3 regions of the Rossellomorea yichunensis genome follow, and region 1 is predicted to be linked to each of the others. Evidence: riboswitches for the same ligand, from Rfam matches in the RefSeq annotation. Region 1 holds a riboswitch; each other region holds the start of a gene.

The links. Region 1 has a riboswitch for cyclic di-GMP ahead of RSX31_RS21310 (EAL domain-containing protein). Riboswitches for the same ligand answer to the same signal wherever they lie in the genome.
Region 2: another riboswitch for cyclic di-GMP. It lies ahead of RSX31_RS17435 (anti-repressor SinI family protein); the one in region 1 lies ahead of RSX31_RS21310 (EAL domain-containing protein).
Region 3: another riboswitch for cyclic di-GMP. It lies ahead of RSX31_RS15735 (hypothetical protein); the one in region 1 lies ahead of RSX31_RS21310 (EAL domain-containing protein).

Annotation. Positions count from the first base shown of each region.
Region 1 covers NZ_JAVYAD010000010.1:15,136-23,443, forward strand. Annotated here, with positions in the region: gene RSX31_RS21280 (FUSC family protein) at 1-1,045, shown strand, start outside; gene RSX31_RS21285 (YqcI/YcgG family protein) at 1,184-1,915, shown strand; gene liaG (LiaG family protein) at 1,953-2,816, opposite strand; gene RSX31_RS21295 (CAP domain-containing protein) at 2,984-3,742, opposite strand; gene RSX31_RS21300 (DmpA family aminopeptidase) at 3,923-4,978, shown strand; gene RSX31_RS21305 (DNA-3-methyladenine glycosylase) at 5,082-5,666, shown strand; cyclic di-GMP riboswitch class II at 5,766-5,846, shown strand; gene RSX31_RS21310 (EAL domain-containing protein) at 5,905-6,615, shown strand; gene RSX31_RS21315 (ABC transporter permease subunit) at 6,755-8,308, shown strand, end outside.
Region 2 covers NZ_JAVYAD010000006.1:223,832-232,139, reverse strand. Annotated here, with positions in the region: gene RSX31_RS17460 (DEAD/DEAH box helicase) at 1-748, shown strand, start outside; gene RSX31_RS17455 (hypothetical protein) at 1,229-1,402, opposite strand; gene RSX31_RS17450 (single-stranded DNA-binding protein) at 1,428-1,805, opposite strand; gene RSX31_RS17445 (YwpF-like family protein) at 2,072-2,512, shown strand; gene RSX31_RS17440 (helix-turn-helix domain-containing protein) at 2,609-2,929, shown strand; gene RSX31_RS17435 (anti-repressor SinI family protein) at 2,965-3,102, opposite strand; cyclic di-GMP riboswitch class I at 3,136-3,292, opposite strand; gene RSX31_RS17430 (LPXTG cell wall anchor domain-containing protein) at 3,694-4,389, opposite strand; gene RSX31_RS17425 (helix-turn-helix domain-containing protein) at 4,619-4,945, shown strand; gene RSX31_RS17420 (class D sortase) at 4,938-5,546, shown strand; gene RSX31_RS17415 (hypothetical protein) at 5,711-6,007, opposite strand; gene fabZ (3-hydroxyacyl-ACP dehydratase FabZ) at 6,209-6,640, opposite strand; gene RSX31_RS17405 (DNA-directed RNA polymerase subunit beta) at 6,957-7,235, opposite strand; gene RSX31_RS17400 (flagellar hook-basal body protein) at 7,251-8,093, opposite strand; gene RSX31_RS17395 (flagellar hook-basal body protein) at 8,154-8,308, opposite strand, start outside.
Region 3 covers NZ_JAVYAD010000005.1:365,793-374,100, reverse strand. Annotated here, with positions in the region: gene cccB (cytochrome c551) at 1-197, shown strand, start outside; gene ftsE (cell division ATP-binding protein FtsE) at 707-1,393, shown strand; gene ftsX (permease-like cell division protein FtsX) at 1,383-2,267, shown strand; gene RSX31_RS15740 (murein hydrolase activator EnvC family protein) at 2,307-3,665, shown strand; cyclic di-GMP riboswitch class I at 3,846-3,937, shown strand; gene RSX31_RS15735 (hypothetical protein) at 4,021-4,302, shown strand; gene rpsN (30S ribosomal protein S14) at 4,485-4,754, shown strand; gene RSX31_RS15725 (type B 50S ribosomal protein L31) at 4,782-5,027, shown strand; gene RSX31_RS15720 (hypothetical protein) at 5,088-5,462, shown strand; gene RSX31_RS15715 (class I SAM-dependent methyltransferase) at 5,784-6,359, shown strand; gene RSX31_RS15710 (hypothetical protein) at 6,392-7,009, shown strand; gene RSX31_RS15705 (peroxiredoxin family protein) at 7,002-7,583, shown strand; gene RSX31_RS15700 (DUF302 domain-containing protein) at 7,675-8,058, shown strand; gene RSX31_RS15695 (trans-sulfuration enzyme family protein) at 8,182-8,308, shown strand, end outside.

The DNA.
Region 1 (8,308 bases):
TGAAGAAAAGACCAAGAGTTTAAAACCTTCTACGCGTAAGGCGATTCAAGCGCTTGTAGCCGGTACGCTAGCGATTATTGTAGGTGAGCTGATTGCTCCTGCACAACCTTACTGGGTACTGTTGACCACTTTCATTATTCAAATTGGTACAGAGTCAGTAGGAAGAACCTATATGAAGGCCTTTCAGCGATCGGTCGGAACGGTGATCGGGGCCATACTTGGATTCGGAGCGGCAAAGCTCGTTTCAGGAAATTCCGAGCTTGAAGTTTTCCTCTTGTTTGTGGTTCTGTTTCTGGCCTTCTATCTTTTCACGGTTTCCTATACTCTCATGAGCTTGTTCATTACGATGCTCATCGCGTTTATGTATGACCTGCTCCTGGGTGGAATCAGTATGCAGCTGATGGGGGCACGGGTCATTGATACAGTTGCTGGAGCTGTGATTGCCCTCACTGTCTCGGCATTTGTATTTCCAAAGAAAACGAAGGACAAGGTGGCAGATGCCTTAGATGATTTTCTTGAAGAGCTTGGAGGATATGTTTCTTCCTATATGAAAACCTTCACGAATATTGAAGACAAACCATTAACAGATCAAGCTTTCGATTTGGATCAGTTGCTTCAGGGAATTAAGGATGAGGCGCAATCACTTTTACAAAGACCTGGTGCCGTGACAAGGTCAGGAATCGGTCGTTGGATCACAGTGGTGACAGCCATAAACTATTATGCGAAGCATCTGCTTGCTTCATCTAATAGAAAAGTACCTGCAAAGGTTTCGAAAGACCTATCGAGTGTTCTTCAACAGACAGAAGAGAAAATCACTCATAATATCGAAACGCTTCGACAACTATTAAAAGAAAAAGAGAGCAGCCGTGTGTTGTGGAGCTTAGGTCAGGAGAGGGAAAAGATCGAAACCCTGGCACCGAGCTGGAAGAAATCACAGGTGGATCTGATTCATCACCTATACTATGTGTGGAGGATCAATCAATCGATTGTAGCACTTGGTGAGGAACTGGGTGCAGAGGTGAAGGAAACTCAAACAAAAGGGTAAAGCGAATTTCGCTTTACCCTTTTACTTATTTATTGCGCTAATTATGTTGCAGATAGTCGTTAACTTCTTGTCAGAAATTGTTTTAACCCGTCTTTCTTCGGGAAAAGCATACCATCTGAATATCGTGAGGTGGAGGAAATGGCAGCCGAAAGCTTATTGCTAACAAAAGAAGATATGAAAAACCCTGAACTTGTCCCTCAATGGGTGATCGAAGAATATAAGAATTTTCATGAAGTTGTTACAGATCGAACGTTCCCTTGTTACTTCGGTATGACCGGAGAGAAAAAAGGGGAGCTTCGCTATTCGTATATAAGTCACGATAATTGGGAGCATCTTCCCGAGACGATTAAAGAGTTTATCGACTTGTTCGATGTACCAGAAGGTGAGCGGCTGATTCGTCACGGATTCTTTTTGTTTGTTGAACCGGAGGATGAGGAAAGGTCCGTCCCTCATTACCGGGAGTATTTCTGGAAGATTCTGCAGTTTCTTCATGATGAGGATGAGGAGTCTTGGCCAGAGGATTATCCGGAGGATCCGGATCATCATTTGTGGGCGTTTTCGTTTGCCGGGGAGCCGTTTTTCGTGTTTGGGAATGCTCCTGCTTATAAGCAGCGAAAGACGAGAGACCTTGGGAATAGCTTGGTATTAGGCTTTCAGCCGAGAAGGATCTTTGAAGGGTTGGAAGGAACGTCGAAGGGTGGCATTATGTCCCGTGAGAAAGTAAGGGAGCGGGTCGAGAAGTGGGACGGCTTACCGAAGCACCCGAATATCAGCCATTATGGGGATCCTGAACACCGTGAATGGAAGCAATACTTCATTGGAGACGACGTGGAACCGATCGAGGGCAAATGCCCCTTTCACCATAAATAAGAGAAAGAGTGTCAGGCCAGGCCTGACACTCTTTTCCTTAATAAATATCCACATTCCCACTGGATACGGAAACATTGATGTTGTATTTACCAGACCCGGCCACACCTGAAATATCGCCATCTTCTATCTTCTGATTCTTTAATGGCAGGTTGCAGGAGATGTCTCCGCTGCTTGCTTTTCCGTTCAGCTTAAAGCTCGCGTCTTCCGGCAGGTCCAGGTTGACACCTCCAGAGCTTACATCAAAATTCAGGTCTCCTTTTAGTGTTTCCATGGAGACAGTTAATTCACCAGATGATAAGTCACTTTCCAAAGGACCTTCGTAATTCGACAATTCCACATCCCCGGAGCTGATGTCTACATTACCTTCTTTTGTTGAGAGAGCATTCACGACCAAGTCTCCGGAAGAACCGTCATGTTCAAATATATTCGTCTCAAGGTTTTCAAGAGTCATGTTTCCGGAACCCATTTCTACAGTTAACTCATCCAGCTTCATTCGATTCGTTTCGGATTCTCCTGCAAACTGCAGGTTACCTGAGCCAATCTTGATTTCCATGCTTCGATCATATTCTTTTGGAATGTACACGGTTACGTTTGATTTGCGGTTGAATCCTATCCATTCATACCATTTATGCTTTACTGCCACTTCAATGGTGTCGCCTTTTTTAGCTAAAGTCAGCGCTCCTTTTCCTTCAATGTCGACCTTTACTTCATTCTGATCCACAGGGATGACTTCTGTGTCGCTGCCTTCCATTTTAAGATCGATGTGATCGATTCTGTCCGTTACCCCGATGCGTTCCCCTGACTTACTTTCTTTAGCAAATAACGATGTATTGTCATTCAGGATGACGTATAGGGTTCCAAGTGCAAGCAGTGCAATGATCACGGCAAAAGCATTTTTCATTAATATCCCTCACTTTGACTTGTTTTTCCATTTTATAGTTTTATTTTAATGCAGCTGCCGGTTCATCACAATGAGCCATAGGATTATTTTTGAATCAGACCAGAGGCCGAGTTCGGTGCAGGCTATGTAATAGAAAAACCGGTCATAGAGGTGACCGGTCTGAACCTTTATTTTGCGATGAACATCTGCGTCCAATAGATTCCCTGGCTTGGATCCTTCGCTGTTCCCACGCCAATATGAGTGACTTGTTTGTTTAAAATATTTTTTCGGTGTCCTGGACTGTTCATCCAAGCGTTGACGACAGATTCAGGTGTTTTTTGTCCAACGGCAATGTTCTCCGCTGCCGTGGAGTAATCCACCCCAAAGTTCTCCATCATTTCAAAAGGAGATCCGTACGTTGGAGACGTATGAGAGAAATAGTCATTTTCCTTCATGTCCTCTGATTTCATCTCTGCCACATTCGCTAACTCTCCATCCATCTTCAAGGCACCAAGTCCATTCTTCTTACGTTCCTGGTTGGTTAAATCAACTACCTGCTTCACAAATCCACTAGCATCGGATGCCTGTGAATCCTGTTTGGGCTGACCATCTGCAGGTGGTTCCGGTTGTGCCGCATTCGGTTCTTGTGCAGGCTGATTCGGCTGACGGGCTTCTTCATTACCTGGCGCATTTTCCCCTGGGTCTAGGTGGGTAAATTCACGTAAGTCCCCATTTGGGTCTATCGGAGCCATGAAACGGTGAAGGGGAGTTTGGTTACCTTGCATTCCATCCATCTCATCTCTACCACCGTTATCATAAGTGACAGGATCGTAATTCACGTTTTGTGTATCCATCAGGTTATCGTTTGCATCGTTATTGTTACAGGCAGTCATCAGCATAAACGGGATGACGGCGCAGACTGTTATCGAAAGAAAGCGTTTTTTCATGTATGATCCTCCAATATTGTTGATTACCTTTTATATCAGGCATTAACAGTCTTTAATATGTACTCCTGCCGTCATTATTATCCTGTTAAAAATAGGGTTTGCTTCTGTGTTTCAAAAGGGGTTTTGAGCTCCTGACCCGAATAGTTACTAATAAGAAAGAAGGGAAGGGGGTTTTCATTAATGGAACGGAAACGATTACGGGAATTGGGAGGAAGTATCGGCTCCTATACATGTGGGAAATATAACAGCATTACCGATATTGAGGGAGTGAAGGTCGGACATAAAACCCTTCACTATGAGCATGACAATACCGTGATACGAACGGGTGTAACGGCGATTTTACCTCATGGGGGCAATCTGTTCCGTGAGAAAGTATGCGCGGGCCGCCATGTGATCAATGGCTTTGGAAAAACAGTCGGGACGATTCAAATGGAGGAGCTTGGTGTACTTGAAAGTCCCATTCTCTTGACGAATACTCTTTCCGTTGGGGATGTGTTAAAAGGGACGGTTCAATATATGCTGGACGAAACACCTGAAATCGGAGACACAACGGGGACAGTAAATGTCGTTGTGGGAGAATGCAATGATGGGTTTCTGAATGATATCCGCGGTCTTCATGTAAAGCCTGAAGATGCCCGGGAAGCCATTGTTCATGCACAATCGGGACCTGTCGATGAAGGGTGCGTCGGAGCGGGAACGGGAATGCTTTGTTTAGGGTATAAAGGTGGTATTGGGACGAGTTCCAGGGAGTATCCCTTTGGAGATGAGAAGTATACGGTGGGAGCCCTCGTATTAACTAATTTCGGTCAGAGGAAAGATCTAAGGCTTCCCAATCTTAACTCCGGGGAGGATCAACATACACCGGATGGGTCAATCATGATCATCCTGGCGACGGATGCACCTCTAAATGAAAGGCAGCTTAAACGACTGGCAAAACGTGCTACATTCGGCCTTTCTAGAACGGGCTCGTATGCAGCCCATGGGAGTGGTGATGTTGTTCTTGCATTTTCTACTGCACACCGCATTCCACATCAGCCTTCCAATGATAACACGATTCCGTACTCGTTCATTAAAGAAGACGGACAGATTATCTCTACACTATTTGAAATGACAGTCGATAGCGTAGAAGAAGCCATATGGAACTCTCTCTGTAAAGCGGAAACCACAACGGGCAGGAATGGACGGGAAATGGAAGCGATACCTTTAGAGTTGCTAAGGGCTGGACTGTTGAAATAAGACAAAATCTTTAGACGTTACCTATTTTCTGTTATTTAACGATTAAATTAATAGGGTATACCATATATATGTACGAACTATTTGGTTGAAGGAAGTGACAGTCATGAATTATATCCCTATGCCTCTTTCGTTTTTCCAACAGCCCACTTTGGAACTTGCAAAGTCTTTGTTGGGATGTGTGTTAGTAAAAGAGACGGAGGAGGGAAAAGCTTCAGGTTATATTGTGGAAACGGAAGCGTATCTAGGGCCAGCGGATCGAGCGGCTCACAGCTATGGAAATAGACGGACGAAGCGGACGGAAGTCATGTTTCATGAGGCTGGCAGGATCTATACATATGTTATGCATACTCACTGTCTGGTCAATGTAGTGAGCGGGGAAAAAGAAAAACCCGAAGCGATTCTCATTAGAGCGGTCGAACCCCTTGAGGGCTTGGAGCTAATGGAAAGAAGACGATCGGGTCATGTGAAAAAAAATTGGACAAATGGGCCGGGAAAGCTGACAAAAGCGTTAGGTATAACCATGGAAGATTACGGGGGCAACTTCCTGGAACCCCCTCTCATCATCTCAAAGGGATACCGGCCTGAAGAGATTATGAAAGGAAAACGAATCGGGATCGATAACACGGGAGAAGCCAGGGATTATCCGTGGAGGTTCTGGGTAAAGGACAATCCTTATGTATCAAGATGATTATTTTTGAGAATTTTCTAATAATCAATTAAAAAATAACCCATAAGTACTATGTTTGTGGTATATTTTTCTTGTGAGATGAAAATCATATACTGACAATTCTAATGGGAGCTTTGAACCTAAATGATAGATGGGCGCTTACATTTAGGGGAGCTAGTAGCGCAACCGGCCACATACGAACGTAGGAATACGTTTTTGTGTGGTTTTTTTTATAAACTATAGAGAGTATAGGGGTCCTATGAATATCTTTACTATTTTTCAAAACGATTATATTTATCATGATTTTCAGCCCTTATATGAAATGGGCGAGCATCAAACCCTCTATGCATATGAGGGCCTGTTACGAAACAAGTATAACGAAAATCCCGAAAGTGTTTTTCAGTCTGCCATGAAAGCGAATATCTTATATAAGCTTGATACCTTATCCATTTCAAAAGCTCTTGAAAGCTTTTCGGAGAATGGACTGAAGAACTGTAAGTTATTTCTTAATATTTATATCACGACGATTCTTCACCCGAGCTTTCATACCTATTTTTATGACTTGATGAAGAAGCATCCTGATATATTGGGGCGTCTTGTGCTGGAGATTAATGAGTCGAGTGCGGAGGAACTCTGGCAGAATCCATTATTAAAAGAGTCACTTAAAGAACTTAAGGAATTCGGAGTTTGGTATGCGATTGATGACTTTGGTCAAGGGACATCCTCTATCAAGAAATCCATTGAATATGAACCGGAAGTCATTAAACTGGATCGCTATTTTGCTTTGAATCTGGCACAAGATGAGAAGAAACAACGATTCCTTTCCTTTTTCAATCAATTCTACGGTAAGGATACGTTAATTGTGTTAGAAGGCATTGAAACCAAACAGGATATGCAAGTGGCAAAGGACATTGGGATTACAATAGGACAAGGCTTTTACTTGGGAAGGCCGAGTCGACTATTAGCGTAAATGAGAATGGTGACTCTGGAGTGTATGAGTCACCTTTTTTCGTGGACATCTGCTATGGTATTGTCCGAATTAAAATAAAATTGAAAATATTTAACATTTCCATTAAACTGAGGAAAAAGAGAAAAAAGGGGATCAAGGTATGAGGCTTCTCACATTTCCGCTGAAATTTATGTTTTATTATATTCTCGGATTGATTGGTATTTTAGCTGTGAGTATTGCTCCTGAAGTATTTAAAGAGAGGGGCCTGTACAATTTTGTCGGGTTCTTGGAAGAGTTTTTTAAGTTCGTGTTTGTATTTTTGGACGGTGAAAATTGGAGCTATTCCTATAAAGGGATAACCGTCGATTTTCTGGACATGCTTTGGGGACCTTATCTGTATTCTTTACAGATTATCGGTGGAGCATTGGGCTTAGGCCTGGGAATAGCGTTTATCCTTACCATCTTCACAGTGTTTATGCCCCGATGGGTTACGTCTTCACTAAAGAAAGTATTAAACCTCTTTGAGACGGTGCCTGACTTAATGTTTGCGTTTATGCTCCAGCTGCTCATTGTCTATGTTATTAAATATTTTGGCGTGGAACTGATGAATTTCACGGAGTATGGGGAAGAAAAGATCTTTCTTGCTCCTATCATCACACTATCCATTATACCCATGATCTCTTTCTTTCGTATTCTCCTTTTTATTACGGAAGAAGAAATGCTAAAGCCACATGTAGAGTTTGCCCAAAGCAAAGGAATGTCGAAAGGCAGGATCCTTTTTGCTCACATATTGAAAAATATTTCTCCCAGCTTGTTTTATCATGGAAAGCTGATCATATGGGGGATGCTATCTAGTTTATTCATCATCGAGACGATTTTCAATATGAGGGGAATAACGTATTACATCGTACAAGACTTCAGACCTATGGTCATAGCCATCTCCCTGATTATGATTTACACACCTTTTTTCGTTGTGTATCAAGGCGTGTATCTATGGATTAATCGGGAGGGAAGCGTCGATCATACCAAATATAAAAGGGATAAAACGAAGTGGAATGAATGGAAGATCTGGGGCTGGCTTTCTACTATTAGACGGCTTTGGTGGCAGCATATGAATAATGGGAAGTTTGCTATCGGGTTTAGTGTCATCTTTCTCTTGATTGCTCTCAGTTTCCTTTATCCAATGATGAAAGAAGATCCGATTAAACAAATTCAGTTTATGAAAAACGATGAAGGACGTATCATCAGTGCCCCTCCACATAAGCCTTTTGGAGAGATGATCTTAGGCTCCGATTTCTTCGGGTATAGCATCCTCGACCAACTGATTGTCGGGGCAAAGTATACCCTCCTCTTTGCACTGGTTGTCGCATCTCTAAGGGTGATAGGTGGATTCTATCTTGGAATAGCCTATCATTTTCATCTGAAAGAAAATAGGAAGAATTGGATTGATCGGATGGTGGATTCCATTCATTTCTTACCTTTAAGTCTTATTGCATATCTTCTATTAAGACCTGTTCTTTGGGGATTGCCCGTTTTAGGATGGGATCACTCCATCTTTGAAAGACTTGTTTTTGAAGCTGTCGTCTTGACGATTCTTGTGCTGCCGTTAACGACGGTTTTAATAGGGAATGAACTGAAGTTACTAGGTAAACAGGATTTTGTTCTGTCGGCGAAGCTCTTAGGGGGAAGTAATCGTCATTTGCTGTGGACGCAC
Region 2 (8,308 bases), on a different contig from region 1:
AGTGGAATTGAATCTTCCTGAAAAACTGGAGCAGAAAGAATATTGTCACCTAACCACTGAGCAGGCGGCATTATATGAGCAGCTGGTGAAAGACACTCTCGCTAAAATTGAAACATTGAGCGGATTTGAGCGCAAAGGATTAATCCTGCAAATGCTCAACCAGCTGAAGCAGCTATGTAACCACCCTGCTCTCTACTTAAAGGAACCGGATCCTAAATCGATCCTGTCCCGTTCTGAAAAAATGCAGAAGCTTAAGGATATCGTGGAAACCGCCCTGGAATCCGGTGAAGCTTGCCTGATCTTCACTCAATATATTTCAATGGGCGAAATGATCCAGGAAGTGATGAAAGAAGAATTCAACGTCGATGTCCCATTCCTGAACGGAAGCATGGCCAAAGGAAAACGCGATGAACTCGTGGAGAAATTCCAGAATGGTAATTTCCCAGTATTTCTCTTGTCACTAAAAGCCGGCGGAACCGGATTGAACCTGACCGCAGCCAACCACGTCGTCCACTATGATCGCTGGTGGAACCCGGCAGTAGAAAACCAGGCAACGGACCGTGCTTATCGGATCGGACAACAGCGATTCGTTCATGTTCATAAACTGGTCTCTTCAGGTACCCTTGAGGAAAAAATCGACGCCATGCTGACGAAAAAGCAGGCATTGAACGATGAGATCATCCGAAGTGATCAATGGGTTACGGAATTGTCAGATAAGGATTTGGAGTCGTTGTTGGTGTTGGAGTAGTTGTATGTGACCTCTTTCCTTTTTGGGAAAGAGGTTTTTTTGTAGGTGTAGGATGAATTGAGCTGAGCTTGCATAAAAAAGGGGGCTTATAGAGTTATTTTAAAAGGGTTTGACAAAATAGGGTTAGGTTTGAATCGTTTTTACAAATATAATTGTATAAATGATTACCGTTTAATAAGCAGTTTCCTTCTGTTGTGCCACTTTCCACAAAACTCGTGCCAAAATGTGAACAACCGGAATCATCTTCCTCCTCCAGAAAAACTAATTAATCAAAAAAAACGCCGGCTCCCCAAAAGGGAAACCGACTCTATAAGAAGACAATAAGGGGAACAACTGCTTACTTTACTCACTGCTACACATGTATATTTCTAATGAGGTATGTTTGGGGCATGTTGCGGTGACCATTGGATTTTGAGACAGCTGCTTATAAGGTTGGTTGGATTGTTCGTATGGAAAGAATTCTGGGTGAGGTTGTTTTACTTATGACGAGGATTTCAAAACAGAATTGGGGTATTCGTACCCTTGCTCAAGGGCTGTCACCCGTTGAGATAAATAGAAATTTTCGACTTTTGCTCTTGCTACTTTTTTAATGAGGTCTTCTGTTAACTTCTCCATTCTGTCAATTCTTTGTTCAAGATCTTGCAGTGTGGCCACAACTCCATCTCCCTTTCGAAAAATATTAAAACGGTAATTCGATAGGCTCTTTCTTGCTTGGCTCAGGGGTTTCTGCGGTTTCCCGCCTGCTGTCCATAAATCGGACATTTTCAGCGACAACTTCGGTTACATACGTACGTTTTCCTTGATCATTGTCAAAATAACGGGTTTGGATTCGACCGGTGACGCCAATGACAGATCCTTTCCGGCAGTATTTCTCCGTGTTGTCTGCTGCCCTGTTCCATATGGTGCAGAGCACGAAGTCTGTATCAACTTGACCTTGTTGATTCTTATAGTGCCTGTTCACGGCAATCGTTGCGTTTAGTACTGATTTCCCTTCCAATGTTTTTCTTGTTTCAGGATCCTTGGTCAGCCTTCCAACGAGGGTCACTTGGTTGATCAATGAATTCTTTCCTCCTTTCTCTTAAGGTGTTTTCATCTTACAATCTTCTGTCGCATCTTGTAAAATCGTGGATTTCCGAAATTCGAGGCAAAAATGGCTTGAATTTCGGAAATTCGCCTAGGGAGAATTCCCGGTTTTCGATCAAAATCAGGGTCAAAATCACAAAATTGCATCTTTCGTCCTTTTTTTCATCGAGGAATTTGTTAGGGAAACAATTCCTACTATGATATAATTTTATAAAACCTTTAAATGGGAGATGTTCGTTCATGAAAACCTTTAAAGTTATTTCACTGCAAGTAGTGGAGAACGATGAACTGCGTGACTTTGAGATTGTGGACGGTCTGATTATTAATAAAGAAGATGGGCAAAGTACTTGGCTTGTCGAAACGTACTTGTCGAATGAATATATCGAGTTCTTTCAAGAGGCTCAGCAACGTAAGGAAGACTTGGAAATCCAGGTCGTGATTTCCCACAAGGCCAATGACCCGGCTGCTTTCATGACTACAATCCGTTGTATTAAAGAGATGGATGAGCATATCAGTATTATGTTTGAGGGGAAATTGAAAAAACAGAGGAATGAATATGCAGAATTACTCCTTGATGACTTGGTGCAAAAAGGGTATTCGGGCGAAGAACTAATCCGGGAGTTCCGTGAGAAAATGGTATCGAAGCCTAGGATTCCGGCAACGGCAAAACCGAGCGTTTAATTATGCGAAATTATGTAATATCCGTATGATTCATTATGATATAATTGTATTTAATATTGTGACTTCTTATATGAAGTTCTTAGGTAGGTGTTCCCTGTGATTGGAGAAAGAGTAAAGAAATACAGACAAGAAAAACGCATGTCCATGACAGAGCTTGCTGATAAAGCCGGTGTCGCAAAGTCTTACTTGAGTTCAATAGAGCGTAACCTTCAACAAAACCCTTCCATTCAATTTCTCGAAAAAGTTTCAGCTGCCTTAGGGATTCCGATGGATGCTCTTTTACACGATCAACCAGATGATCAAAATATCGATCATGAGTGGCTTAAGATTGCAGAAGAAGCCATGGATTCTGGAATTACCAAGGAGCAGTTCAGGGAATTCATTGAATTTAATAAGTGGAAATTAGGCAATAAATAAAGTCTTGCGAATCGATTCGCAAGACTTTATTTATATTAAATCACTTTGTACTCTGCTTTCACTTCCTGGGACTGATTTTGAAGAAATTCTCTGATTTCTGATTTAGAAATTCCGGCGTCTAAGGCTTGTTTAATTAGTTCCATCCATTCAAGATCAAGTTCACGATTTGTCAATATAAATACCCTCCCAAAATACATATATGTATTCCAGGCAATCCAGCCATCATAGTTCTCAAATAACCACACCTTCTTCATCTATTTTCTGTTCATTATATTCAAGATGATTATGAAGATATGCCTACTTTCCCACCTTAGATCTGTGACTTTGCGTCCTTATTTTTCAATAAGTTTGCCTTTATCTGACTTCCCTTCGAACTAATTCGATTATACTAATAAACCACCCGAGTTTTTGTTGTTTTTTGTCTATTCTGATTATTTTATTTACACTTTTTTCCTACACATTCAACTATAATCTGACATTTACAAAAATATAATTATGTTGGGATTAATAAATCGTGTAAGAGCATGTTGAGGTTTGTCGAAAAACTACGAATTCATGCTATTTTTATATGCTTCTAACTTCCTTCTAAGAGGAAGGACTTTCTTATTAATATTTTGGTAATTACTAGAATCATAGAATGGCTGATCGGTTATGTCAAATTTACAGGTGGGACAAACCCATTCACCTGTTTCAGTGCTGCTATAGGATGGTCTTGTACATCGTCTGCATATTTTTTTGTACATAAGGTCACCTCTTCATTCAGGTTATGTTTCTCTTTTATTTGATAAACGTTTATTTACATATATTATTGTCAATCCCACTGTAGTTAATATAAGACCTACTGTTAATAGCAGGTAAAGGTTGGTTGCTGTGTTAGGTAGCTTTGGGCCTTGTGATGCTACAGGTAATTGGGTATCATTTGTTCCTGGGTTCACCGGGGTCGGCTTAACATTACTTTCTGGTTGCTTTACCGGATCATCTGAATCCTCGGGAGTAGTGGATGTATTAGCAGCTGCTACAATGATCATTTCAAAATATGCTGATGTTTGCTGAAACTCATTCCCTAATTCATATGGCATTTCAACCTGGAAAAATAGACTGTCAGTTACACCTTTTTTTAATGGCTTTGGTTTAAACCCAGTGAAATTTTTTAGTTTATCATCAAAGATTAATATGGATTTATCACCTTCATACACCTTCAAATCCAATTCGTTAAATAATTTCCTGTCAGATTGTTTATTGTCAACGCGAATCGAGTAGTTAAAATCTTTCTCCCCGCCATTTTTAACCCTCAATTCCCTCTCTGCCCAATCACCCGGCTTCATATTTGAAATATTAAATAAGAACTTTTCGTTAGGTATTAATATGATGTCTACTTCATTTGCATACGTTTTATGATTCATTATTCCAGAGATAAAAAATAGGATTAATAATATTACGGCAATTCTCTTTTGATTCATTCATTTCATCTCCTAGAATCAGCGATTTGTTCTTTTTAAAGAACACCTTAACTAATTATAAGATTTTACTTATGAAAAGAAAATCTTCAAAAATATTGAAATACCCGTCAAACAACGTGGATATCGATACTTTCCTCTTTATCCCTTTAAAATTCACTTTATTTCGTACTTTATAAAATAACAATTGTTCTATATAATGAATTAAATGAATTGTGAAGGAGTTATCGACATGGTAGGTGATAAGATTAAAGATCTTCGTGAACAAAAAGGGTTAACCATAAACGAGCTTTCTCATCATTCAAATGTTTCTAAATCATATATAAGTTCTATTGAAAGAGGAATTCAAAAGAATCCCTCCATTAAGATTCTTAAAAAAATCGCTCTTACTTTAGATACTTCTCTAGAGAATATTCTTTCGTCTGATAAGAATAAAGTTTTTTTAGATGAGGAGTGGGTTGAACCACTTGAGAAGGCCATTCACCAGGGCTTAACAAAAGAGGAATTTCACGATTTTCTTTCTTTTTTTCAGTATAAAAGGAGGAAGTATCATGAGTAGGAAGGTTTTTCTGATTTTAGGGATTTTCATTTTATCAAGTGGACTATCGTTTATCCTATATTCATTCCTTCAGATGAAAAGTAACGAAGAAGCCGAAAATGAAGCTCTCGTAAAAGCAAAAGCAAGTATTATGGAAAATTCTTCAGTACATAAGAGTTCAGAACCAATTAGTTCCTCTCATACCTCAATCGATTACCATTTTGAGAAAGGGGATGTCATTGGGGTTTTACAGATTCCAAGACTGGAAAGAGATGTAGCAATTATTGAAGGAACAGATGGGGAGGAACTTAAGAAAGGGGTAGGACATTATTCATCAACGTCACTACCGGAACAAAAGGATCAAATTTTTTTGGCCGGGCACAGGGATACGGTATTTAGAAACATTGGTGAACTCCAGCATGGAGATATCCTTTCCATCGTTATGCCAACCGGAACTTACTCCTATGAAATTTTTAAAACTTATATTGTAGATGAAAATGACACGTCGGTTATTCGGGCAACACGTCCTGAGGAAATTCTGACTCTTTCTACTTGCTACCCTTTTACTATTCTTGGTCCCTCAACCGAACGATATATTATTGAGGCTAAAAGAATTGAGTAAAATGTTAACCTTTGGTGTGGAGATTATGTTTCATTTTTGTCTTCTAATATCTCAATAATGGAACCGGTTAGAAATTTCATCTTACATCATCTCTATTTTTGGGGTGATGTGATTCAAAAAATAAAACAGAGACAACACTTAGCTGCCTCTGCCTTTTGAAGTGATTACTCGTCCTTCTTATCCTGATCCTGCATATCCATATCATCTTCTACAGCGTCTTCTTCAGGTGTGTTATTATCCTTCGCTGCATCTTTGTCGCCTTGCTCGTTTTGGTCCTCTGTTTCAGGGAGATTTTCTTCACCCATGTCCCCGTTATCTTCGTTCATGCCATCATCTTCCGGCACTTCTTCTTCTGTTGGTGCCTCGTCTTCCGGAGGTGGCTCCTGATTTGCGTTACATCCTACAAGAAGCATGGCAGCAAGTGCTGATCCACCAAGAATTGAAAGTAATTTTTTGCTCATGATGTATTACTCCTTTCTAACGTGTATGTTAGTTAATGTAAGACCGTTACTCTGGTCTTTCGTTAGCATTCCCTGAAAATAAATTTACTTGCATTTTGAGTAAAATTTTTTGGGTTAATTTGAATTTAAGCATGCGAAGGGTTGAATCAAAAAACTGGGCATGAAGTGAACGAATCACAACAAGCCCAGTTTGCACATTTTTTATTGTTTATCTCCTAAAGCGAACATCATTTCTAATTCGCATGCAACCTCACCATCAACCGTCGCTACGCCTTTTCCTTTACCGATCGGTCCTTTAAAACGGATCATTTCGACTTCAAGTCTCAGCTGGTCTCCCGGCTTTACTTGACGCTTGAAACGACACTTATCAATGCCAGTGAAGAAAGCTAGACGTCCACGGTTATCTTCCACTTTCAGCATGGCAACAGCACCCACCTGAGCAAGCGCCTCCACAATCAACACACCAGGCATAACAGGATAATCAGGGAAATGCCCATTGAAAAACTCCTCATTCGCCGTCACATTCTTAATCCCAACCGCTTTCTTGCCTTCTTCCACCTCAAGGATCCGATCCACCAGCAAAAATGGATAACGATGGGGAATAATCTCTTTAATCTCATTAATATCAAGCATTCATAATTCCTCCTACCAATATGTATGTACACCTTATTGTACAGAAACCGGGCGTGTAATAGCAACAGGAGAGGACGCCTGGAGAGGGACGGACCTCAAAAACAGACTAACTTTAAAAACTAAATCCCGTTATATCAAGGTTCCTTGTTCAATATGAGCGTAAAATTGAGGTCCGTCCCTCTACTTTGTCGACAATTGAAAAAGAGGGACGGACTTCGAATACAAAGCTCCATCCTCAACGAACCCCCGATATACCAGGATTCTTTGCCAAAAGCTAAATATTTCGAGGTCCGTCCCTCAAGAAGTTATCAAGAAGTTATTTCTTCATTACGATATCGATGATATGCTGCCAGGTTTCTGCTTTGAAGACGTCGGCTGCTTTGCCGTCTCCGATGCCTGCGAAGCCAATGATGGCACCTAGTACGAGACTTCCTGCAAGAAGGAGGATGAACAGAAGGATTCTGAGCCAGATTGGCAGCATGCGGACACGTACCCAGCGAGCAGGCTTGGTTTCGTCCTTTTGCTTGGCTTTTTTTTCTGTTTTTACTGATTCTCTTGTCATTTTTTCTTCTTGTAGTAGCTCTTTTTCACTCATAGCATTTAACTCCTTTTAGCGTATCCCATTTACAAGGCCCATCATTTGATCTGCAAGGGAGATCGAGCGGGCCTGAAATTGATATGATCGTTGGACATTCAGCATGTCCGTCATTTCTTTGCTGATATCAACGTTCGAGGACTCTAATGAATTCTGAACCATTGAAATATCAGAGCGTGCTCCTCCAACGATATTCGTTACGACCTCTTCTTCCGTAACCCCGAGTTCGTTAAGGTTCTCTGCAAAACCTAACAGATTGCCGCCAAACTGCTGTAGAAATTGAGACTTTTCAACCGTGACAATCCCCAGGTTGAATTGCTCTTCTACGCCGCCTGCACCCGCAACCGTCAGGATTCCATTATCCCCTAACTGGAAAGAAGACGCGTCTTCTGAAAAAGTAATATAGTTATCGTTCTCATCCAGGACCGGTAATCCGCTTCCGTTCACGAGCATCGCTTCCCCATTCCCGGTTGGACTGACAAAGAATGCTCCGTCTCTCGTATAGCGAACGGCACTTGAATTGTCATCTTGAGCAAGGACTTTAAAGAACTGCCCCCCACTGGTTAAAGCAAAATCAAGCGAGCGACCCGTTGATTTCAAAGAACCCTGATTCAGGATCAGTTGAGATTGTGAAAGCTTTGCACCACTGCCTTCCCTTACTCCAAGAGGGGTAAGTCTGCCTGTTTCAAACTCTTCCACACGCTGATTGTTCACCTGTTGCACAAGTAACTCTGAGAATGTCGCTTCCCGGCGCTTGTATCCATTTGTATCTGCGTTCGACAGATTATGACCAATCATGTCCATTTGTTTCTGCAATTGACCTAATGTGTTGGTTGCTGTAATCATTGTTCGATTCATGACGTGTTCCCCCCTATTATAAGGTATTGAGTGACGAAATTCATTTACAATCTTTAACTATCAGTTGACACGGCCGATTTCGTTAGCTGCTTTTTCCATACTTCGATCATACGCCTGGAGGACTTTCTGATTCGCTTCAAAGGCTCTGTACGCAGATAACATATCCGTCATTGTTCGGGATGCATCGACATTCGACCTTTCAAGGAATCCCTGCT
Region 3 (8,308 bases), on a different contig from region 1:
TAAACAATAAATGCACCAGCTGTCATGGTGGAAACCTTGAAGGCGGAATGGGGCCAGCACTTAATAAAATCGGTGCTGAATTAAACAAAGATCAAATCTTGGAAGTCATTCAAAATGGTAAAGGTCAAATGCCTGCAGGACTCATAAAAGGTGAAGAAGCAGAAGCCGTGGCAGAATGGTTGGCGAATAAAAAGTAAGTAAGGAAGAAGAGTCCGGAACTGAGGATTCTTCTTTTTTGATTTATCTTCAAGCTTTCTCCTTTCCCTTCTTTAAAAATATGTTACAAAAGGAAATCTAATAAATATATTAAGAAATCAGCAATTGAACCGCAAATAATTATAACCTAGTAACTTACTGAGATTAGCACCCCCCTAAGGTTTACCCTCCTCTTATTATCAAACTTTTTTACTTGCTTATAGTACCAGGTAATAGATAAAAATACCTATGTTTATAACGGAAAATAGGTATAACTGACAATAAAAAAGGTAAAATATACACATTATTTCAATCTTTGAAACGTAAATGTAATAATTTTTTTCCTTAACAACATACAAAGTGATGTTATAATAATTTTCGGGAGAGCAATTCGAGGTTTTTCGCCATTTCATGTCTAATTATGGTAAAGACGTCGTTGTGTTCAAACCATGTACATATGTCGATAACAGCCAAGAGGGTAACTACATAATACAAATTAGGTGATTTTAAAATGATAGAAATGAAAGACGTGTATAAGCAGTACAGCAACGGTGTCATGGCTGCCAATGGCTTTAACGTCCACATTAAGCAAGGTGAGTTTGTGTATGTTGTGGGTCCAAGTGGCGCCGGGAAATCTACATTCATCAAGATGATGTACCGTGAAGAGAAGCCTTCTAAAGGCGATATCATCGTAAATGGTATTAATCTTGCAAAATTAAAAAATAGTAGAGTTCCATACTTAAGAAGAAACGTTGGAGTCGTGTTTCAGGATTTTAAGTTGTTACCAACTCTTACAATCTATGAAAACATTGCCTTTGCACTTGAAGTAATAGAAGAACATCCAAAGCAAATAAAGAAGAGAGTCATGGAAGTACTGGATCTGGTAGGGTTGAAGCATAAAGCAAGAATGCTTCCGAATGAATTGTCAGGCGGAGAGCAGCAGCGTGTATCGATCGCACGATCCATCGTGAATACGCCGAAACTTGTGATTGCCGACGAGCCTACGGGTAACCTCGATCCGGAAACATCCTGGGATATCATGAACATCTTAGAAGATATCAGCAATCGTGGAACAACGGTGATCATGGCTACTCATAATCGTGAAATCGTAAATACCATCAAGCATCGGGTAATTGCCATCGAGAATGGCCGAATTGTTCGTGACGAACAGCGAGGTGATTACGGTTATGAAAGCTAGGACGTATGGTCGACATCTAAGAGAAAGCTTCAAAAGTATCGGACGTAATGGCTGGATGACATTCGCATCCGTGAGTGCCGTTACTGTAACCCTGCTACTTGTTGGTGTGTTTATGGTACTTATGCTAAACATGAACAAGGTTGCAACCGATATTGAGAAAGACGTTGAAGTACGCGTACTACTTGAGATCGGTACTGAAAAAGCTCAAGTAGAAGAAATAGATAAGAAGATCAACCAAATTAGTGGAGTGGAATCCGTAGAATATTCTTCTAAAGAAGAAGAACTTCAGAATCTGGTAAAGGATTTAGGAGACGATTTCAGGTTATTTGAACAGGATAATCCATTATACGATGTATTTATCGTAAAAGCGGAAGATCCCCGTGATACTGGGAAAATCGCTGCTGAAGTCAGCAAGTATGAAGGTGTGAACGAAGCACTTTATGGTGAAGCGAAGATTGAAAGATTATTTAATGTACTGGAAATGAGTCGTAACGTTGGATTAGTGTTAATCATCGGTCTATTGTTTACCGCCATGTTCCTCATCTCAAATACAATTAAAATCACCATTGTCGCCAGAAGAAGGGAAATCGAGATAATGAAACTCGTGGGTGCAACCAACTGGTTTGTACGCTGGCCATTCATTCTAGAAGGATTATGGCTTGGAATTTTAGGTTCTATTATCCCGATCGCTCTTGTCACAACAGGTTACTACTATGCTTATGAATTTATTAAACCAAAACTACAAAACCATTTTATTCAGATATTAGATTTTACCCCCTTTATCTATCAAGTAAACGGATTGATTCTATTAATGGGTTGCTTGATCGGGGCTTGGGGAAGCTTTATGTCTGTTCGTAAATTCTTAAAAGTGTAAAATTTGATAGGTTGATAGAAGCTGAAAGGAGCATGCCGCTTGAACAAGAAGTATTTCGTATCATTATCAATTGCAGCAGCATTAACAATCGGGAGTCTACCAACGTTAGGAACAACTGCTAACGCTCATTCCCATTCTGTGGAGGAATTACAAAAGCAGCAAGAAGACATTTCTTCCAAAAAAGAGGAGATCAATGGCAAGATTGATGAAAAAAAATCTCAAATCAATCAAAATATCAATAAACAACAAGAAATCCAATCACAAATTGCTGAAATCAGTACAAAATTAAAAGATACTGAAACAAAGATTACCGAGAAAACAAAAGAGATTGACGAAACAACTGCAGAAATCAATAAACTTAAAGAAGAAATTGAAGTTCTAAAGCAAAAGATAGAAGAGCGTAACGAATTATTAAAAGAACGTGCCCGTGCGATCCAGGAAAAAGGCGGCTCTGCAAATTATCTTGATGTACTACTTGGCGCGGACAGTTTCGGTGACTTCATCAACCGTGTAACAGCAGTTAATACAATCGTAAGTGCAGATAAGAAGATCATGGACGAACAAAAACGTGATCAGGCTGAATTAGAAAAGAAACAAGAAGAAGTAGAAGGCAAGCTTGCAGATTTAGAATCTACTAAAGCAAGTTTAGAGTCTCTGAAAAAAGATCTTGATAGCCAAAAAGCTAAAAAAGCGGATTTATTCAAGCAATTAGAAGCACAGCAGGCTTCTCTTGAAGTGGAGAAAAAAGACCTTCAACAAGAATCTGATGAGCTTTCTAAAATGGAACACCAGCTTGAAGGTGAAATCCAGGCTGAACAAGCACGTTTAGCAGAACTTGCACGCCAGCGTGAAATCGAACGCAAGCGTCAAGCGGAAGCTGAAGCGGCAAAACGTGCAGCAGCACAACAACAAGCAACAACGAGCAGCAATAGCGGCGGTGGTTCTTCATCGACGCCTACTGATACAGCTCCAAGTGCACCAGTGAGTGCCGGTGCTTGGACAGCCCCAGCTTCTGGAACGATTACAACGAACTTTGGCTGGGATGTATTAAACGGTAAGAAACGTTTCCACTATGGTACGGATATCGCGGCAAGAGGCAGTGTTCCGATCTCAGCAGCAGCTGATGGATATGTCATCAAAAGCCACTATAGCTCAAGCTATGGAAATGTAGTATACATCACTCACTCAATCAATGGTCAAACGTTCACAACGGTTTATGCCCACATGTCTTCTTCATCAGTGAGTCAGGGACAAGCAGTGAACAAAGGTGACAGAATCGGTTACATGGGTAACACAGGATACTCTTTCGGACAGCATTTACACTTTGAATTACATGCAGGTTCTTGGAATGCATCTAAATCAAATGCTGTAAACCCGCGTCAATATATCAACTTTTAATTAGAAAACCCCGCCATGTGCGGGGTTTCTTTTATTGGAAATCTATTATTTAATCTTCATTACATTAAGATGTAAGGAAATGGAATGGAATATTATTCTCCTGCCTGTTTTCTTATCTTTTTCCTTCTAGTATAATGACAACTATATTACCTAAATATTAAAACAAATGATTTGTATAGTCCTTCGAAAAGGCAAACTAATTGAAAGATTAGGACGCAAAACCACGGGTCTTCTATTTTTTATAAGAAAATAATGATCGCCGGGTTACCGAAAACAATGGATTACAATGAATACTAATTAGGACGTTTTATTAGTATCATTTTACCTGCCATTTTGGTGGGGTTTTTTAATCTATATGTCCAGTATAGTAGGATTTGAATCTGTAGTAAGGATGATGATGTTGGAATTGACTGAATTAAAAAGGGAATTAAGAAGTTTTTGCAGAAGGAACCGTACCGCATTAAAGTATACGCATGTTGGGGAACTTTCAGCGGAAGAAATAAGTGAAATGCTTATCCGGAATCTGGGTGCTGAAGAAGTTAAGAGAATTCTAGCTGATATTGATATAATCAATAGCCGCAGGGGAGATACAGTTAAATATTTTATGCTTATTTTAGAGGGACTGAAAGCAGCATAAGAATACATAAAAACCGAATGCCGGTCTTAAATGGCATTCGGTTTTATTTATCTTTTAAAAGGATTGGGTTCTCTCCCATAGGTTATAGGCAAATATCGGTGCAAAAAGAAAAAAAGTATGGTTTAATAACCATATGCTTTTTAAAACGTAATCATTACGATTAACATAAGGAGTGAATCATATTGGCTAAGAAATCAAAGGTAGTAAAAGAGAAGAAGCGTCAGGAACTTGTTCAGAAATATGCAGATTTGCGCAGGGAGTTAAAGGAGAAGGGTGATTATGAAGAGTTAAGAAAGCTGCCGAGGGATTCCTCACCGACACGATTAAACAGTCGCTGTGAAGTGACAGGGAGACCGAGGGGGTATCTCCGTAAATTTAAAATGTCCCGTATCGCTTTTAGGGAGTTTGCTCATAAAGGGCAAATACCAGGTGTCAAAAAATCAAGCTGGTAATCCACGAAACTATAAGGAGGAATAAGAATGAAGAAAGAACTTCATCCAGAGTATCAACAGGTGGTATTTATGGACACGAATAGCGGTTTTTCCTTTTTAACAGGATCTACTAAAACTTCCAATGAAACGATTGAGTGGGAAGACGGGAACACATATCCCTTATTGAAAGTGGAGGTAAGTTCAGACACGCATCCATTTTATACAGGACGACAGAAGTTCTCAGATCGTGGAGGCCGTGCAGAACGCTTCTTGAGAAAATACAACATGAATTAGTGCATGTGTGGCTGTCAGAAAGAATATGTTATGGTATAGACCCATGCCGAGGTGACTATGATGAACGAACACTTAATGGAAATTGTCGCAAGGGATATTGTTGAAGGCTTGCCAAAGGAAAAAAGGGCCATCTATCAATATGTGGTCGGTCTTGAAGATGAATTGGCGAGACGGTCGGAGACTTCAGAGGAATTCATGGCATTACTTGTTAAGCATGCTCCTCATCAACAGGCAGCCTCTTATTTTAACATGAGCTTTGGAGAGTTGATGAAACGGATGAGGGATATTGAGCAAGAGATTAATACGAAATTAGATCAGAAGCTGAAGCATGCTACATGGATTGATTATACAGACACCATACGGTCGATGAAAGGATCAGGAGCAATAAATACAAGCTACTTCTTCTTCTCCATGGATCATGCTTATACTAAATAAAAAGAAGCCGTATTGAGTTTAAATCGTAATTATTCCGTTGTATGGGAATTTCTTAGTGAGAATACCGGATATAAATGAATAAGTGATTTTCGTTAAAGAAAATCAACAGAGAAAAAACCCTACTAAACTCAAATGAAGGAACAAAGGACTCTCCCATCAAGGAGAGTCCTTTTATTGTTCATATTTTTGACACCCATTACTCCACGCTATCTGTAATAATTTTTATATAGGTTACACTATGAGTTAAATAACTTGCTTGTACATTTAAAATTTAAGATACTAATACATAATAGGGTATTATCGCTGAACGGAGGAACCCCGATGACCGGAGATTTATATGAACATCACAAAGCTTCAAAGCTCCTCGATCCAAAACGTCAAGAGCTCGTGCCAGTGGACAAAGTACTCGAACTTCTCAAACTTAATAAAGACGATATCGTCGCCGATTTAGGCTGTGGCAATGGCTACCTGACTCTTCCAATTGCCAAAATGGTTGAAACAAAGGTTCAGGCGGTAGATCTGCAACAGGAAATGCTGGAGTATTTGAAACACCGTGCCACTGAAGAGAGTGTAGATAATATTATTTATGAGAAATCTTCCCTTGAATACCTCAGCTTCAACAAAGGTACTTTGGATAAAATCGTATCCGCATTCGTCTTACACGAAGTTCCCGACTTGATCAAAGTATTTCAGGATTTACACGATATGCTGAAGGAAGATGGAATATGGCTGATCCTGGATTGGGAAAAGGTAGAATCAGAAATGGGACCGCCATTAGATCATCGGATTTCTTCCAGTGATCTCGATCGACAGCTCCAATCATCCGGATTCCATACAATTATAGGTCACTTGCATCCATCGGTTTATTACATTGTTGTCAGAAAAAATATTAGATAAGCCAGAAAGTATCTGAAGGGAGGGGAATGCCTATGACTGAACAATGGTACACTATAGGCTCCTTCACATTTCCGGCTTCATGGGCAGCTATTATCATTTCGTTCATACTCACTTTCCTGGTCCTCTACTTCTGGAATAGAAAGGCGAGCGACTGGTATTCGAATAGTATTTTTACTTTTTTACTCGTCTGGAAGCTGAGTTTGATTGTAGTTGATTTTCAAACGGTTATGGAGCATCCCATTACGATCCTCTATTTTCACGGTGGAGTCATTGGGTACTGGTTAGGACTGATAGCAGCCCTTGCCTACATATTTGTTAAAAAAGTAGATCATCCGGCTACTGTCATCATTTCATGGATGGTCACGGTTCTTGTCTTTGAAGCTGTCCTTCATATGCTTCATCACCACTATCTTCTAGCTGGTATTCAAGTGCTATTCAATCTATTGATCCTTGTCTTTTTTATTAAAAAAACCAGTGATCCAGGCGCCGATATCTGGGCAGGACAATTATTGGTTATGTTTACTTTAGTCCAGTTATTTCTAAGTGCCTTCATTGGCGGATTTGAATTGACCGTCACTGCCTGGACGTATCTGATCATGATGACTTATCTCATCTTTCTTTTAAACGTAAGGAGGAAACACAATGAATAAACGAAATTTTGCTTTGGCGATCGTTGCGCTTCTGATTGGCATTTTCTTAGCGAACTTCTTTCAGGATCAGCAGGAAAAGAAAGCTAGGGAAGAGGCCGCTCAATTAGCCAATGAATCCATGGATCTGTCTAATGCAGCGCAGGGGCTTGCAAAAGGGGACCGCGCTCCGGATTTTGAATTAACCACCTTAGATGATAAAGCCGTAAAGCTTTCAGATTATCAAGGTAAGAAAGTGATCCTGAACTTCTGGGCTACCTGGTGTCCGCCATGTAAAGCCGAAATGCCCCATATGCAGAGCTACTACGAAGAGAATGCAGAGAAAGAAAACGTTGAAATCCTCGCCGTCAACCTGACTTCCATGGACGATGGGGAAAAGGCTGTCCAGGAATTCATCGACGGCTACGAACTTACCTTCCCCATCCCAATGGATGAAAAGGGTGAAGTCGGAGACGAATACCGGGCGTTCACCATCCCGACCACCTACATGATCGACACCAAAGGCATCATTCAACACAAAATCGTCGGCCCCATGAACGAAGACATGATGGGTAAAATGGTCGAAGGAATGGAATAATGGAGAGGGACGGACCTCTGAATATCGATGTTTGACGTTATACGCTATGAGGTATTAAATGAATGTGATAAAAAAAGGAGGAGATGTGAACATGTTTCATTACACTAAAGAAGTCTCGATGACTGTGAAAGAAGCTGTGGAAGCGGTAGAATCCAACCTTAAAGATGAAAGCTTCGGTGTACTATGGAATCTCGATCTTGCTCAGAAACTGCAGGACAAAGGCCTTGATTTCAATGAAGAAGTAGTCGTATTAGAGGTATGTAATCCTCATGAAGCCAAAAAAGTACTGGAAGAAAGCATGCTCGTAAGCTACTTCCTCCCATGTAAAGTCACGGTATACACAGAAGGCGGTACAACCAAGATCGGCATGGCAAAACCAAGCAAGCTGATCGAAATGGTGGATAACGATAAACTAAAAAGCCTGGCATTGGATATTGAAAATCGTCTGATCGGATGTTTAGATAACGTTCAATAAACGGAAGGCACCTGTTGCAATTGGGCAGGTGTTTTTTTATTTCTTGCAATACATCCTACTCCTCACAATCTTCTGAATATGATACACTTTTAAAAATACATAGATTCAGGAAGGATGACAGAGATGAAATTCACAACAAAGGTCGTACATAGTCAGTTAAAAGGAACTGAGGAAATTCGCAGTAAGACGACTCCGATTTATCAAACATCCGCCTTTTCTTTTACATCTTTAGAAGAGTTGGAGGGTTTCT